2 regions of the Mesorhizobium sp. WSM4848 genome follow, and region 2 is predicted to be linked to the other one. Evidence: predicted binding sites of a transcription regulator. Region 2 holds the regulator's gene; the other holds the start of a gene.
The links. Region 2 encodes LexA, which represses DNA repair genes until DNA is damaged. Its sites were predicted from a motif close to TGTTCNNNNTGTGTTCNG; they were not measured.
Positions count from the first base shown of each region.

Region 1 (3,408 bases), on a different contig from region 2:
GGCGCCGTCGACGCGGAAGAGCAGCAGCGCCAGCCTTCTTGCGCCCTCGCCGCGGCGTTCGAGGTCCGCCTTCAATGTCGTCGCCAGCATTTTCACCAGCCGCTCTATTTCGTCGGTCAGCATGATGGGTTCGGCGAGATGGCGTTCGACCGAAAGCGGCGCCACCGGCAGGCGCGGCGACACCGCCTCGTCGAGGCGGCCGAGCGCCTGGTCGAGGCGCAAAAGCAGCGATCTGCCGAAGCGGCGGGCGAGCGGCGCGCGCGGTGCTGCCATGACGGCCCCCGCCGTGCGCAGGCCGACGCTTTCCAGGCTGGCGCGGATGTCAGGCTCGATGCGCAGCGCCGCCAGCGGCAAGGGTGCGAGAAGCGCCTCCTCCTCGCCACCGGGGACGATGCGGTCACCAGAAAACCGCGCTGCCGCCCAGGCTGCACCCGGTGTGGCGGCAAGGCCGGCGCGGACATCGAAACCCTGATGGAAAAAGCGCGACAGGATGTCGTCCAGCATCGCCCGTTCGCCACCGAAAAGATGGGTGCAGCCGGTGACGTCGAGGAACAGGCCATCGGCTGCGTCGATCGCCACCAGCGGGGTGTAGCGGTCGCACCAGTCGGCGAGGCTTTCGAGCAGGCGGCGGTCGGCCTCGGGATCGGCTTGCACGACGTCGATCGACGGATGCATGGCGCGCGCGTCGGCTATGCCCATGCCGCGCTTCAGGTGAAGCGCCTCAGCCCGCTCGTCGAGGGCGGCGATGCGCTGCGCGTTCGCCTGGCGATGGCTGATCACCAGCGGCAGGTGATCCGACGGCCGCGAACGCCAGGACCGCCCCAGACGCTGGCGCAGGATCCTTTCCGCGGCGAGATGCGGAAACCACAGGGACAGGATTCGCTGTCCGTTCTTGCCGTCCTTCCCTAGCCCTTCTTTCCTCGAAACTGCGTTCATCGGGGTTCCACTCCAGTGTGAATTGTCCTGGCAAGGCGGTGCGGCTCTTGCCGATGCTGACGGTGAAGGCGGGACGGCCGATCGAGCCGGCGAGCGGCCCGGCGATCGTCTGGCGCGGTGCCGACGGCGCCGCCGACAGGACGAGGCGGACGGGTGCCGCCGTCGGCTCGGGTTCGCCGGCCTGGCGCAGCAAAAACACCGGCCGACCGGCGCTCTGTGCCCGGGCGTGCAGCCGCCGCGTCGCGGTGAGGTCCAGCCGCTGCGGACTGCCGCGGATTTCGAGGAAGACGGCGGCGAGCGCGGTCATCCGGGCGGCCTCCTCGGCGGTCCACAGCGCGTCGAGGAGCCTTGGCGCCTCGGAAAACAGCAATTGCTCCGGCTCGATGCCGAAAAGGCGATGAAGCCCTGTGGCATAGGGGAAGCCGGCCTCACGGAAGATTTCCGCGGTGCCGATCCACAGGATCGGCAGTCGCGGCCCCTGTTTGAGGATCAGGCTGACGAGCGACAGGGCAAAGCCGGCGACGGCTCCGGCATCGCGGGTCGCGGCGCCATGGATCTCGCTCAGCGCCGCCTTCGGCAGGCCGCCGCCGAGCGCAGTATCGAGAGCTTCGGCGCCGGTGCGCAGAAACGCATCGGGCGGCGCCACGGCGAGGCCGCGGCGGACGATTGTCAGATTTTTGGGCGTGATATTTTTGGGCGTGACGTCAGCTGTTGGACACTGGACATCCGCATCAACGGGAGCGCCGGCCGGCGCCTGCAGGCGCTCGGGCAGCGTTCCCTCGATCTTCGCGATCTGGCGGCGCAGGGCAAAAACAGTCTCCCGCGCCACGGCGCTTGTCGCCATGACGGTCAGCTTCCACTCACAATTGTTCCTGTTATGTTCTAATAGATTCCAGAGGGCGGCCGAAGAGTCAAGCGGAGTCATGGGCGCAGTCATGGGGAATTTATTCCTGCCGCGCGTGGACGGCAACCCGGCCAATTGCCGAGTCCGGCGCGAAAGCCTATATGCCGGGATCAGAAGGACAACGCATGGCCCGCATCTACAAGACCCGCACCTGGCACGACCAGCTTTCGCCGTCGATGGAGGAAATGGAGTTCCTGGCGCTGGAGGCATATGCCCATCTGCCGGAGGAGTTTCGCAAGCTGACCGGCGAGATCGTCATCCAGATCGCCGAATTCCCGACCGACGAGATCATGGACGATTTGTCGCTGGAAACGCCTTTCGACCTGCTCGGCCTGTTCGAGGGGCGCGGCATCGCCGAGCGCTGGAATCCGCAGACCGGCGAGGGGCCGAACCGCGTCACGCTCTACCGCCGCGCCATCCTCGACTACTGGGCCGAGAACGAGGAGACGCTGGGCGATATCGTCACCCATGTGCTGATCCACGAGATCGGCCACCATTTCGGCCTGTCGGACGATGATATGGAGCGGATCGAAGAGGCAGCCGAGTAGGCTGTGCTGATATTCAGGTGATGCCGGCCTGCGAACGGCAGTTCCCTGCGCTTCCGGTGCTCACGTACCCAAAAGTACGCTCCGCTCCGGTTCTCGGAAACTACCATTCTCGGCGCGGCCTGACCTGAATCTCAACACACCCTGCGTCGAGCTTTGCAAATCACCAATCGCTGAGCTTGGTGCCAGGGCCGTATTCCTGGCCCTCGACATCCTTCACCACGGCCTGGCCGCAGCGCATGGTCTTGGTTTGCTTGTCGTAGCAATAGGTCGGCGAGCCGAACAGGTGCCAGCCCTTGTTCAGCGCCGCCGTCACCTTGTGGCAGAAGCTGGAATCGTCCGGGCCGGACAGAAAGCGGTAGAGTTTCATTTTTCATTCCTGTGGTGAGTGGCTGATCATGCCCCGATGGCGGCCGCCTTCGCCAGCAGTTTCTCGGCCTGCGCCAGATGCAGCCGTTCGAGCATCTTTCCATTCAGCGCAATGACTTGCCTGCCGGCATTTTCGGCAAGCGCGAAGGCATCCTTGACCGCACGCGCCTCGGCCACGGCTTCGGCAGATGGCGCAAAGGCGCGGTTCGCGGCATCGATCTGGGCCGGATGGATCAGCGACTTGCCGTCGAACCCCATGGCGGCTGCTTGCGTGCATTCGCTCGCAAAAGCGTCCAGATCGCGAAAATCGTTGAAGACACCGTCGAGCAGGTCGAGGCCACCGGCGCGCGCGGCGAGCACCATCAGCATCAGCCATGGTGTGAGATAGCGCCGGTCGGGCGTGGCGAGAATGCCGGTGTCCTTGACCAGGTCGTTCGTTCCGGCAACGAAACAGACCAGCCGCGAGGCCGGATCGCGGCCAAGCTCGGCAATCGGGCCGATGTTGAGCAGCGCCTTGGGCGTCTCGATCATCGCCCATAGCTTCACCTCGTCGGGTGAAAAATTGTCGTCGAGGACGTCGCCGGCTTCCAGGACGTCGCGCGGCGTGTCGACCTTGGGCAGCAGGATGGCGTCGGGCTCGCAGCGTGCCGCCGC
Region 1 covers NZ_JBVVPX010000021.1:93,611-97,018, reverse strand. Annotated here, with positions in the region: gene AC0L16_RS19810 (DUF6504 family protein) at 1-780, opposite strand, end outside; gene AC0L16_RS19805 (ImuA family protein) at 722-1,780, opposite strand; gene AC0L16_RS19800 (metallopeptidase family protein) at 1,966-2,388, shown strand; gene AC0L16_RS19795 (DUF1737 domain-containing protein) at 2,549-2,755, opposite strand; gene AC0L16_RS19790 (HpcH/HpaI aldolase/citrate lyase family protein) at 2,782-3,408, opposite strand, start outside.
Region 1: the regulator LexA is predicted to act here: its motif matches at 1,804-1,821, upstream of AC0L16_RS19805 (ImuA family protein).

Region 2 (3,408 bases):
GCGACATGCTGCTGGAGAAAGGCCGCCTGCTTGATCCGGCGGCATTGTCGCTGGCGGCGTCGGCCAACCATCCGCAGGTCAGCGTGGTGAAACGGCCGCTGGTCGCCATCATCGCCACCGGCGACGAATTGCTGCCGCCGGGCAGCGACCTTGGCCCCGACCAGATCATCTCCTCCAATGCCTATGGCGTCGCCGCCGCGGTCCGCTCGGTCGGCGCCAGCGCACTCGATCTCGGCATCGCCCCCGACCGCAAGGAGGCGATCGCCGCGCTGGTCAAAAAAGCGGTCGACGCAGGCGCCGATGTCATCGTCACGCTGGGCGGTGCCTCGGTCGGCGACCACGACCTCGTCCATGACGTGCTGACCGGCGAAGGCATGGCGCTCGATTTCTGGAAAATCGCCATGCGGCCCGGCAAGCCACTGATGTTCGGGCGGCTGGGCGACATCCGCTGCCTAGGCCTGCCCGGCAATCCGGTGGCCAGCCTGGTCTGCACGCAGCTCTTTCTGAAGCCGCTGCTGGCGCGGCTCGGCGGCCGCGCCTTCCGTCAGGACATGCGCCAGGCGCGGCTCGGCGCCGCCATGCCGGCCAACGATCTCAGGCAGGACTATGTACGCGCGGTGGTGAAGGAAGAAGCTGGCACGCTTGAGGCAACGCCGTTCAGTATCCAGGATTCCTCGATGCTCAGAATGCTGGCCGACGCCAACGGACTGATCGTGCGCGAACCATTCGCTGCCGCAGGCGCGGCCGGCACCGCCTGCAGGGTGCTGATGCTACGCTGAACAAAACGTCAACGCATTCATTAAACTTTAAATGGTTGCGGAACACAACTGGAACAGATAGTGTTTGTTCTGGGTTTGTTTTTCTGATTCTGTTGGGGGTCGCGATGCTGACACGCAAACAACATGAACTGCTGATGTTCATCCACGAGCGGCTGAAGGAAAGCGGCATTCCGCCCTCGTTCGACGAGATGAAGGAAGCGCTCGACCTCGCCTCCAAATCGGGGATCCATCGGCTGATCACGGCGCTGGAGGAACGCGGTTTCATTCGCCGCCTGCCCAACCGCGCCCGCGCGCTGGAGGTGCTGCGCCTGCCCGATTCGATCGCGCCGGGCCTCAATGCGGCGCGCAAATTCTCGCCGAGCGTCATTCAAGGCAGCCTTGGGCAGGGCGGCCTCGGGCGCCAGATCAAGCCGGCGCCTTCGCGCATGCGTGCGGCCGGCAATGACGACGACGTCGTTGCCACCGTCTCCATACCGGTGATGGGCCGCATCGCTGCCGGTGTGCCGATCGACGCCATCCAGCACCAGACGCATTCGATCTCGGTGCCACCGGACATGATCACCGGCGGCACGCACTACGCGCTGGAGGTCAAGGGTGATTCGATGATCGAGGCCGGCATCTTCGACGGCGACACGGTCATCATCCGCAACGCCGATACGGCCCAGCCTGGCGAGATCATTGTCGCTCTGGTCGACGAGGAGGAAGCGACGCTGAAGCGGTTCCGCCGCAAGGGCGCCTCGATCGCCTTGGAAGCCGCCAATCCGGCCTACGAGACACGCATCTTCGGGCCGGACCGGGTCAAGGTGCAGGGCAAGCTCGTCGGACTGATCCGGCGTTACTGAGCGGCAGGCTTCTTGGGTTTCTCGGCTTTGCGGTAGGGCGGCAGGCCCCTCGCCTCGCGCGAAAATCGCCGCTGCTCATGCCAGGGCCTGTATGGCTGTCTGACGGCAAAACGGATTTCTGCGCGCGTCGTCGCCGATAGCGGATCGAAGAAGACGGCGGCGCTGCCCATGCGAGCGAGCTGCCGTTTGGTGACGACGAGAACCAGCGGATTGCGGCAGGGTTTGTAATAGGCTGTGGCATCGTCGATGACGATCAGATCCGCAAAGGCACAGGCTGGCCGCGCGGTTTTGCGGTCGTCGGCGACCGCGATGAGCGCGCCGGACGGATGCCGGGCGAGGCACAGGCCGGCAGTGCAGGTGAAAGGCGCTCCCGGCGGCAGGTCGGCCGGATCGGCGATGTCGGACTGCACATCTCCTTTCTCGAATGTCTCCGGCTCGACGATCGTCGTTGAAACCAGCGCATGTTTCCAGTTGTCGGTGGTGAATTCGTTCGAACGCATCCGGTTGACGGCAAGTTCGCCGCCGCCGATCGGCAGCGCCACCAGATGCGCATCCTCCGAGATCAGCACGTCGGGGTTGCGCGTCCCCGAAATCGTCAGCAGGCCGGCGAGCGCAAAGGGAAGTGCCGCAAGCCGCAGCCATGTCGTCGCCATCGTGGCGATGACCAGGGCGACCGTCACCAGCAGAACCGACTGCAACGAAATCAGTCCGACTGCATCGACCGGCGAACGCTCCGAAATCCATCCCGAAATTGCAATCATCACCGTCAGCCCCTTGCCCATCATGTAGAGGAAAGGGCCGTCGAGGCCGAAAGGCATTGCCAAGGCGCTGAGGACGGCCAGGAACATGACGATCGTGACGATCGGCATGACGGCCAGATTGGCGAACAGGCTGAGCGGCGAGACGCGCTGGAAGTGCCAGATGGCGAAGAGCGCGGTGGCGCTGCCGGCAATGATGGAGGTCATTGCGATGGTGCCTGCCCCAGCGACGAGTTTCTGGGTGACGAAAACGACCGGTGACCGTCTTTGGCGCGGCGCCGTGGCCTTGTCGGCACGATAGTCGGACCAACCGGCATAGGCACCCACGAGAGCCGCAGTCGCGGCGAAGGACATCTGGAAGCTTGCGCCGACCACCTCGTGCGGCGACACGATGATGACGGCGATGGCCGAAATCGCAAGGTTGCGCATGGTGAGTGCCGCCCGGTCGAACAGCACGGCTACAAGCATTACCGCCAGCATGATGAAGCTGCGTTCAGCCGCGACCACGATACCGGAAAAAATCAGATAGGCAGCGATGGAGACGAGTGCGGCAGCAGCCGCATATTTCTTGACCGGCCGGCGCGACGAAAAGTCGGGAAACAGCGCAAAGGCGCCGCGCAGCAATCCCATGACGGTGCCGGCGACAAGCGCCATGTGCAGGCCGGAAATGGAGATGATGTGGTAGATGCCGGTGCGCCGCATCGATTCGTTTATCGCTTCGGGGATGCCGGCCCGCACGCCGACGATCAGCGCAGCGGCGATCTCCCCCTCGGCACCACCGATGCTGTCCCTGATGTGGTCGGCGATGGCTTCGCGCGCCTTCTCGATCGACGAAGAAAGGCGGGCGGTAAACGGTGCTTCTTCGGAAACGACGATCTTTGGGCTGCCGAGGAAAAAGCCACTGGCACCGATACCGGCGAAATAGCTGTCAAAGGAGAAGTCAAAGCTGTCCGGCCTGACCGGGCCAGTCGGAGGCAAAAGCCTCACATAGCCGGTTGCCACCGAGCCTGCGGTCATCCCAGCGGGGAT
Region 2 covers NZ_JBVVPX010000004.1:199,695-203,102, forward strand. Annotated here, with positions in the region: gene AC0L16_RS06460 (molybdopterin molybdotransferase MoeA) at 1-779, shown strand, start outside; gene lexA (transcriptional repressor LexA) at 884-1,621, shown strand; gene AC0L16_RS06470 (ComEC/Rec2 family competence protein) at 1,615-3,408, opposite strand, start outside.